One region of the Dactylosporangium sp. CA-092794 genome, then DNA from elsewhere that is predicted to be linked to it. Evidence: riboswitches for the same ligand, from Rfam matches in the RefSeq annotation. Region 1 holds a riboswitch; each other region holds the start of a gene.
The links. Region 1 has a riboswitch for S-adenosylmethionine ahead of ACQPXD_RS22715 (putative leader peptide). Riboswitches for the same ligand answer to the same signal wherever they lie in the genome.
Positions count from the first base shown of each region.

Region 2: it holds a riboswitch for S-adenosylmethionine, as region 1 does, so the genes downstream of both, ACQPXD_RS34615 (thioredoxin family protein) here and ACQPXD_RS22715 (putative leader peptide) in region 1, are expected to answer to the same signal.
Region 3: it holds a riboswitch for S-adenosylmethionine, as region 1 does, so the genes downstream of both, ACQPXD_RS02825 (aminotransferase class V-fold PLP-dependent enzyme) here and ACQPXD_RS22715 (putative leader peptide) in region 1, are expected to answer to the same signal.

Region 1 is NZ_CP192044.1:5,280,182-5,282,437, reverse strand. It holds gene ACQPXD_RS22725 (NtaA/DmoA family FMN-dependent monooxygenase) at 1-65, opposite strand, end outside; gene ACQPXD_RS22720 (LLM class flavin-dependent oxidoreductase) at 101-1,336, opposite strand; gene ACQPXD_RS22715 (putative leader peptide) at 1,427-1,504, opposite strand; SAM riboswitch class IV at 1,540-1,651, opposite strand; gene ACQPXD_RS22710 (trimeric intracellular cation channel family protein) at 1,790-2,256, shown strand, end outside.
Region 2 is NZ_CP192044.1:8,098,317-8,100,572, reverse strand. It holds gene ACQPXD_RS34620 (NAD(P)-dependent alcohol dehydrogenase) at 1-541, opposite strand, end outside; SAM riboswitch class IV at 948-1,036, shown strand; gene ACQPXD_RS34615 (thioredoxin family protein) at 1,253-1,882, shown strand; gene ACQPXD_RS34610 (ABC transporter substrate-binding protein) at 1,917-2,256, shown strand, end outside.
Region 3 is NZ_CP192044.1:672,278-674,533, forward strand. It holds gene ACQPXD_RS02825 (aminotransferase class V-fold PLP-dependent enzyme) at 1-786, opposite strand, end outside; SAM riboswitch class IV at 811-928, opposite strand; gene ACQPXD_RS02830 (PrsW family intramembrane metalloprotease) at 1,258-2,256, shown strand, end outside.

The DNA.
Region 1 (2,256 bases):
ACGGTCGTGTTGTTGACACCCGGGAAGTGGGCGGCCAGGTGGACCTGCTTGATCGGCTTGGTCATGTCTTCCTCTCAGCAGTGGAGCGATCGCCGTCCGCTCAGGCCGCGGCGGTGGTGGCGTAGCGGTTCGTCGGGCGGGGCAGGCCGAGCAGCCCACGCAGGGTCGTTGCTGCATAGGTGGTACGGAAGGCGCCGCGGCGCTGCAGTTCGGGGACGAGCCCGCCGGTGATCTGGGCCAGGTCGTGCGGCACCGCCGCCGGGCGGAGTCGATACCCGCTGAGCCCGGCGCCCCGCCAGTCCAGCAGCAGGTCGGCCAGCTCGGCCGGGGTACCGGTGAAGATCAGCGCGTCGCTGCCGTATTCGGCCCCGGCCCGCTCGTCCAGCCGCTGCCTGCGGGCCACGGCCGCCTCGCGGGTGTCGTCCAGGAAGACGACGAGGTCGCCGAAGACATGGATCGTCTCGTCCGCACGTGCGGCCGCCCGCTGCTCCGCACGGATCTCCGAGACGATCGCCGCCGCCTGTGCGGCGTCGTGCGGCGTGACGAAGCCGACGTCGGCGGAGCGGGCGATGAGCTGGTACGGGATCGTCGCGTGGCCCAGCGCGGTGACGATCGGCTGCCCCTGCGGCGGCCGCGGGGTGATCGAGGGGCCCTTCACGGAGAACCAGCGGCCCTGGAAGTCGATGTAGTGCAGCTTGTCCCGGTCGATGAACCTGCCGGTGGCGACGTCACGGATCTCGGCGTCGTCCTCCCAGCTGTCCCAGAGCCGGCGCAGCACCTCGACGTAGTCGGCGGCCTCGTCGAAGGAGTCGCGCAGCCGCTGCTGCAGTTCCGGAACCTCGATGCCGTCGCGGATGCTGGCGTAGTCCTCGGGGCGCAGCGGGGGGATCTCGCGACGCCCGAAATGAGCGTTGGTGTCGGCGCGAGCGTCCAACTGCACCCGGACGCCGGCGCGGCCGGTGCTGGCGTAGTCGATCGTGGCGATCGCCTTGGACAGGTGGAACGGCTCGGTGTGGTTGACGACCGCCGTCGGTACCAGACCGATGTGGCTGGTCACCGGCGCGACGCGGGCCGCGATGAGCGTCGCGTCGAGGCGGCCGCGGACCCGGTCGGTGCGCTCGTCCGGCTCCAGCGGATCGTCGGACTGCAACCGCAGCCCGTCCTCGATCGTGACGAAGTCGAGCAGACCGCGTTCGGCCTGCCGCACCTGTTCCACCCAGTACTTCGGCGTGAACAGCTCCAGCGGCCGGGCGTCGGGCTCGCGCCACGCGGCGGGGTGCCAGCCGGCGCCGTCCAAGGCGACGGCCAGGTGCAGGAAATCGGATGGGTCAGACATAAGGCATCGCTTTCGACGAGACGGACCGGAAAAGGCGGTCAAGAACCGGCTGATGCCAGCAGGCCGCGCACTCGTGGATGAGTTGGCCGACTAACGAGTGCGGCGGACACACAGCGAGGCGGCCACGCGCTGCAGATCAATGTGCCGACGAGCGATCAACCGCGTCATGCCCCTGTCCTCCACCCTGGCGCCCCACCGCACGCCACTCGCGCTTGCGGCACATGACCCGCACCGCCAGGTCGTCACCTGGAGCACCCCACCGCGACGGAGGGTTGCCGGTCAGCAAGCCAGGGCTTGACGCTGACACTCATGACCTGCACGTGACTGTAGCCGCGGCGCGAGATCCTGTGCAATACCTATAGGAACACTAGGGAATCGCGGGTATTCCCCCGGGCGGGCAACGACCTGGGCCCGCCGGCACCGCGGCCGGGGCGGCCGGTCGAGAATGTGGCCATGCCAGCACGCACTGCCATCGACGTCCTTGAGCTCGTCGGCCTTTACGTGTTCGCCACGTCCGGCGCCCTGATGGCCATCCATAAACGGTTCGACGTCGTCGGCATCGTGGTTCTGGCCATGCTTACCGCGGTAGGCGGCGGCATCCTGCGTGACCTGATCATCGGGGACACGCCGCCGGCCGCCTTCACGAACATCGGCTACCTGCTGATCCCGCTGATCGCCGCGGTCGTGACGTTCTTCATCCATCCCGTGGTACAGCGGCTGGCCTTCACGGTGCTCGTCTTCGACGCCGCCGGGCTCGGGCTGTTCTGCGTCACCGGCACCCTCAAAGCCCTCGAATTCCACCTCGGTTCCCTGCAAGCGGTACTGCTCGGGATCACCACCGCCGTCGGTGGCGGAGTCCTGCGGGACATCACCGCGCGGGAGACACCCGCCCTGGTCCAGGTCGACACGGGCCTCTACTC
Region 2 (2,256 bases), 2.8 Mb from region 1:
CGCCGGGAGCGATGGCGCGGTAGTCGAAGGCGGCGTCGGCGCCCAGTTCGCGGATCCACGCGAGGTTGCGGGCGCTGACGAGCGCCGTGACGTGGGCGCCGAGGGCTTTGCCGAGTTGTACGACGATGCTGCCGACACCACCGGCGGCACCGCGGACGAGCAGCCGTTCGCCGGCGCGCAGCGCCGCCTTGTCCACCAGGGCGGTGACCGCGGTGGTGCCCGACGACGGCAGGGCCGCGGCGTGGATGAGGTCGACGTCGCGCGGGGCGGCGGCGAGTTTGCCGGCGGGGACGGCGATGCGATCGGCGAGGCTACCGAACGTGCGGTACGGCATGAGGCCGTACACCGCGTCGCCCGCACGCAGGCCGTCTGCACCGCCGGACGCGACGCGCCCGGCGAAATCGTTGCCCACGCCCTGCGGGAAGCGGTAGGGCAGGACGCGCCGCAGCGCGCCGGAACGGAACATGGTTTCCCCACCACCCACACCCACCGCGTGGACGTCGACGAGCACTTCACCCTCGCCCGCCGTCGGCGCGGGCACCTCTCTGACGTGCAGCACTTCTGGGGGACCGAACCGGTCGAACTGAACTGCGCGCATTGGCCCGTGCATCCTCTCTCCGGCTAAATGGGGGAAGCCACCGGTTATCGTGCACACGATATGGGGTGCCACCCCGGTTGTCCAGTGGCGGGACGGCCCGCCCGGGGCGCGCCGGAGCCGGGGCGGCGCGGGTGCGCTGCGCCTAGCCGTCCATTGTGGAACTAACGCCAGCGGGCTGAGGTTGGCCAACCTTGCGTCTGCGGCTTCGGGAACGCCGTGCCGGGCCGGCCGGGGCCGCTGGACCTGTGATCCGCACGACTGTTGTTAATCCTATGGGCTTGATAGACATTTGCCCGGCGGGCCCCTATCGTTGCGGCTGTCGGTCCTTGCGGCCGACTCGGACAGGCCGTGTTGCGAGCGCCAGCGTTCAGCCCCGGCTTGTTGGCCGGGCCCCGGGCGATGACACGACCACACAACGACCGGCGGTAAGCGCGCGGCCCTGACCTTGGGCCTCGGCCGAGGGAGTACAAAGACCAACCACAGCGCATCCGTCACGGTCCGTCCGCCGATCCTCCGGCGTCCGGCGGACCGTGGCCTGCATCGGCTGCATGCCGCATTCGCCGACCCGCTGCGGGAGTAGCCGCTCCGGCTTCTCCGCACTCGACGCATCCGGGCGATCGCACCGCACACTAACGGACCCGAAGGGACCGCAAAATGTCCATTTCACCAGGCCGGCGCGCCCGAGCCTTCACGCAAGCCATCACCTTCGATCAATTTGTCGCCAGGTCCAGCACGTTCACCGCCACGTTCCGGGAGAACTACGCGGCGACCGAGCTCGACGACCGCGACCGCGTCGTGCTGGACCGAATCGACGAGCCGATCGACGTGCTGGCGATCGTCGAGGACTGGTGCCCCGACGTCGCGGCCAACCTGCCGATCCTGGCCCGGATCGCGGACGAGACCGGCAAAATCCGGCTGCATGTGCTTGTCCGCGACGACACCACCCGCGACGTCGCGGACGCCTACCCGTTCGAGGGACGCAGCCACATACCCACCTACGTGTTCAGCACCGGGGAGGAAAAGGAGCTGGGCGTCATCGTCGAGCGGACGCCGGTGATCCGGGAGCGATGCGAGGAATACCTGACGTCGTTCTTCGAGGCGCATCCGGAGCTGGATCGGGCGACCTTTCCGGTCGGCATGACCGACGAGGTGAAGGCCGAACTGGTCGAGCTGCGCCTGCGCCGCGACCTTCTCGAGCTCGAACGATCCAGCTTGGTCGAGGCACTCGGTGTGCTCTGCACCATCCGAACCTTTGAACCGGCCGGCCCGGCGACCACCCCCTGACGTCCCTGGACACTCGCAAGGAGTGACACCCCTCATGCCCACCCCCCGCACTTCATCACGCCGCGGTACCGCCGCAGCCCTGGCCCTGGCCGTCCCGATGCTGGCGACGCTGTCGGCCTGCACCGCAACGGCCGCCGGCGGATCGTCCGATGCCGGGACGCCCGTCAGCGGCGGTACCCTCACTTTCGCGGTCAACGGCGACGGTTCCTGCCTCGACCCGCACCAGAGCCCAGCCGACGTGGACGGGCTGTTCGCCCGGCCGATCCTGGACTCGCTGGTGTCGCTGAGCGCCGACGGCACGATCCATCCGTGGCTGGCCACCGACTGGTCGGTCTCCGCCGACCAGTTGACGTACTCGTTCACCCTGCGCGGTG
Region 3 (2,256 bases), 4.6 Mb from region 1:
GTTGGGGGTGCCGCCCTCGTGCCGCGCCGGGCCGGTCGCCCAGCGGACCGCGCCGTCGTCGGCCACGTGTGCGCTCGCCCCGCCGCCGGCCAGATACGGCTCGGCGGCGTCGAGCCAGTCGGCCCGCCCGGCCAGCACCCCGGCCCCGAACGGCGCGTAGAGCTTGTGCCCGGAGAACGCCACGTAGTCGGCGCCGAGCCCGGCCAGGCTCGCCGGGGCGTGCGGGGCCAGCTGCGCCGCGTCGACCGCGATCCGGGCGCCGAAGCGGTGCGCGACCTCGGTCAGCCGGGCCACCGGCCACACCTCGCCGGTCACGTTGCTCGCCGCCGTGACGCTGACCAGGACATTGCCGGTTTGGCGGCGGTACAACGAAATCTCCAGCGCCTCGATGGCCTCTTCGGGCGACCTCGGCGCGGCGAGGCGGACGGTGTTGCTCCAGGGCAACAGGTTGGCGTGGTGCTCGGTGTCGAACGTGATGACCGTGGTGTCCTCGGGCAAGGCCCGCGCGAGCAGGTTGAACGCGTCGGTGGTGTTGCGCGTGAAGATCACGGTGTCGTCCGGGCCGCGGCCGAGGAGGTCCGCGACCGTCTCCCTGGCCTGCTCGTACTCGCGGGTGCAGCGCTCCGACAGCGCACCCGCGCCCCGGTGGACGCTGCCGTAGTAGGGCAGCAGGTCGGCGACGGCGTCGGCGACCACCCGCAGGCAGGGCGCGGTGGCGGCGATGTCGAGGTTGGCGAAGTCGACGGACCGGCCGTCGCGCAGCTTGATCTCACCGGGGGACAGGATCTCGGACACGGGACAGAGTCCTCTCGCTCGCGCTTGCCCGGGCACACCACGTGCCGGGCCGGGTCATCACCCGGGGCACCCCGCCGCGAACGCGAGGGTTGCCGGCCAGCAAGCCGGGGCTTGTGCGCTGGCACTCATGACCTGAGCTGACGGTACCGCGGATACAGTGACGGCATGAGCGAACTCCCGCCGAGTGGGACGCCCGCCACACCGCCGGAGCCCAGCCCCTGGGCGTCGCCGTCCGGTCCGCCCGCGCCTTCGGGCTTTCCGGCTCCTTCGGGTTCTCCGGCGCCTTCCGGCTTTCCGGCTGCTGCTTCGGGTTCCCCGGCGCCTTCGGCCGGGCCGGAGCGGAGCCCGTGGGCGGCTCCGGCCGCTCCCGCGTTTCCGGGCGGGGGTCCCTCGGCGCCGGCCGCAGGGCCCGGAGCGCCCTCGGCGTGGCCGCCCGTGCTGCCGGGCGTCGGAGTGCCGAACGTGACCGAGGCGGCGGAGCCGGACACGGGGCAGCAGCAGTACCCGACCGCGGCGCTCGCCCTGGCCGCCGCCCCGCCCGCCAAGCGCTCGGACCGGCGGCGGCTGTGGACGCTCATCGGCGTCATGGGGTTCATCGCCCTCTGCGGCGTGGCCGTGCTGACGTTCTTCGGCTTCAGCGGCGGCTGGACCGCCCTGGCCGTCGGTGTCGGCGCGGCCGTCATCCCGGTGCCGGTGCTGGTCTCCTGCTTCCTCTGGCTGGATCGGTACGAGCCGGAGCCGGTGAAGTACCTCGTCTTCGTCTTCGGCTGGGGCGCCTGCGTGGCGACCGGGGTGGCGCTCGTGGTGAACACGGCCGGCAGCTACTTCGCGGAGAAAGCCGGCCTGTCCGACGCGCTCGTGGCGGTGCTGGTCGCGCCGCTGATCGAGGAGAGCATGAAGGCGCTCGGCCCGGTGCTGCTGTTCTGGCGCCGGCCGCGGGCGTACTCCGGCATCATCGACGGCATCGTCTACTGTGGATTGTCGGCGACCGGGTTCGCGATGGTGGAGAACATCCTGTACCTCGGATTCAAGGGCTATGGCGACACCGCCGACCAGTCCGGGCCGGTGCGGGGCGCCGCGGCGCTGGTCGCCATCTTCATCGTGCGGATCCTGATGACCGGCTTCGCCCACCCGCTGTTCACCTCGATGACCGGCATCGGGCTCGGCGTCGCGTCGCGCTCGTCCGGCCGGGCGGTGCGGTTCGTCGCCCCGGTGGCCGGCCTGCTGACCGCCATGGTGCTGCACGGCTCGTGGAACCTCATGTCGGTCACCGCCTCGACCAGTGCGTGGGTGCTGCTGTACGGCTACTTCGCGGTGATGATGCCGATCTTCCTGTGCATGGTCGGCTTCGCCCTCTGGCTGCGCTCCAACGAGGGCCGGCTCACCGAGCGGGTGCTGGGGGAGTACGCGCGCGCCGGCTGGTTCGCCCCGCCCGAGGTCGCCGCCCTGGGCACGCTCGGC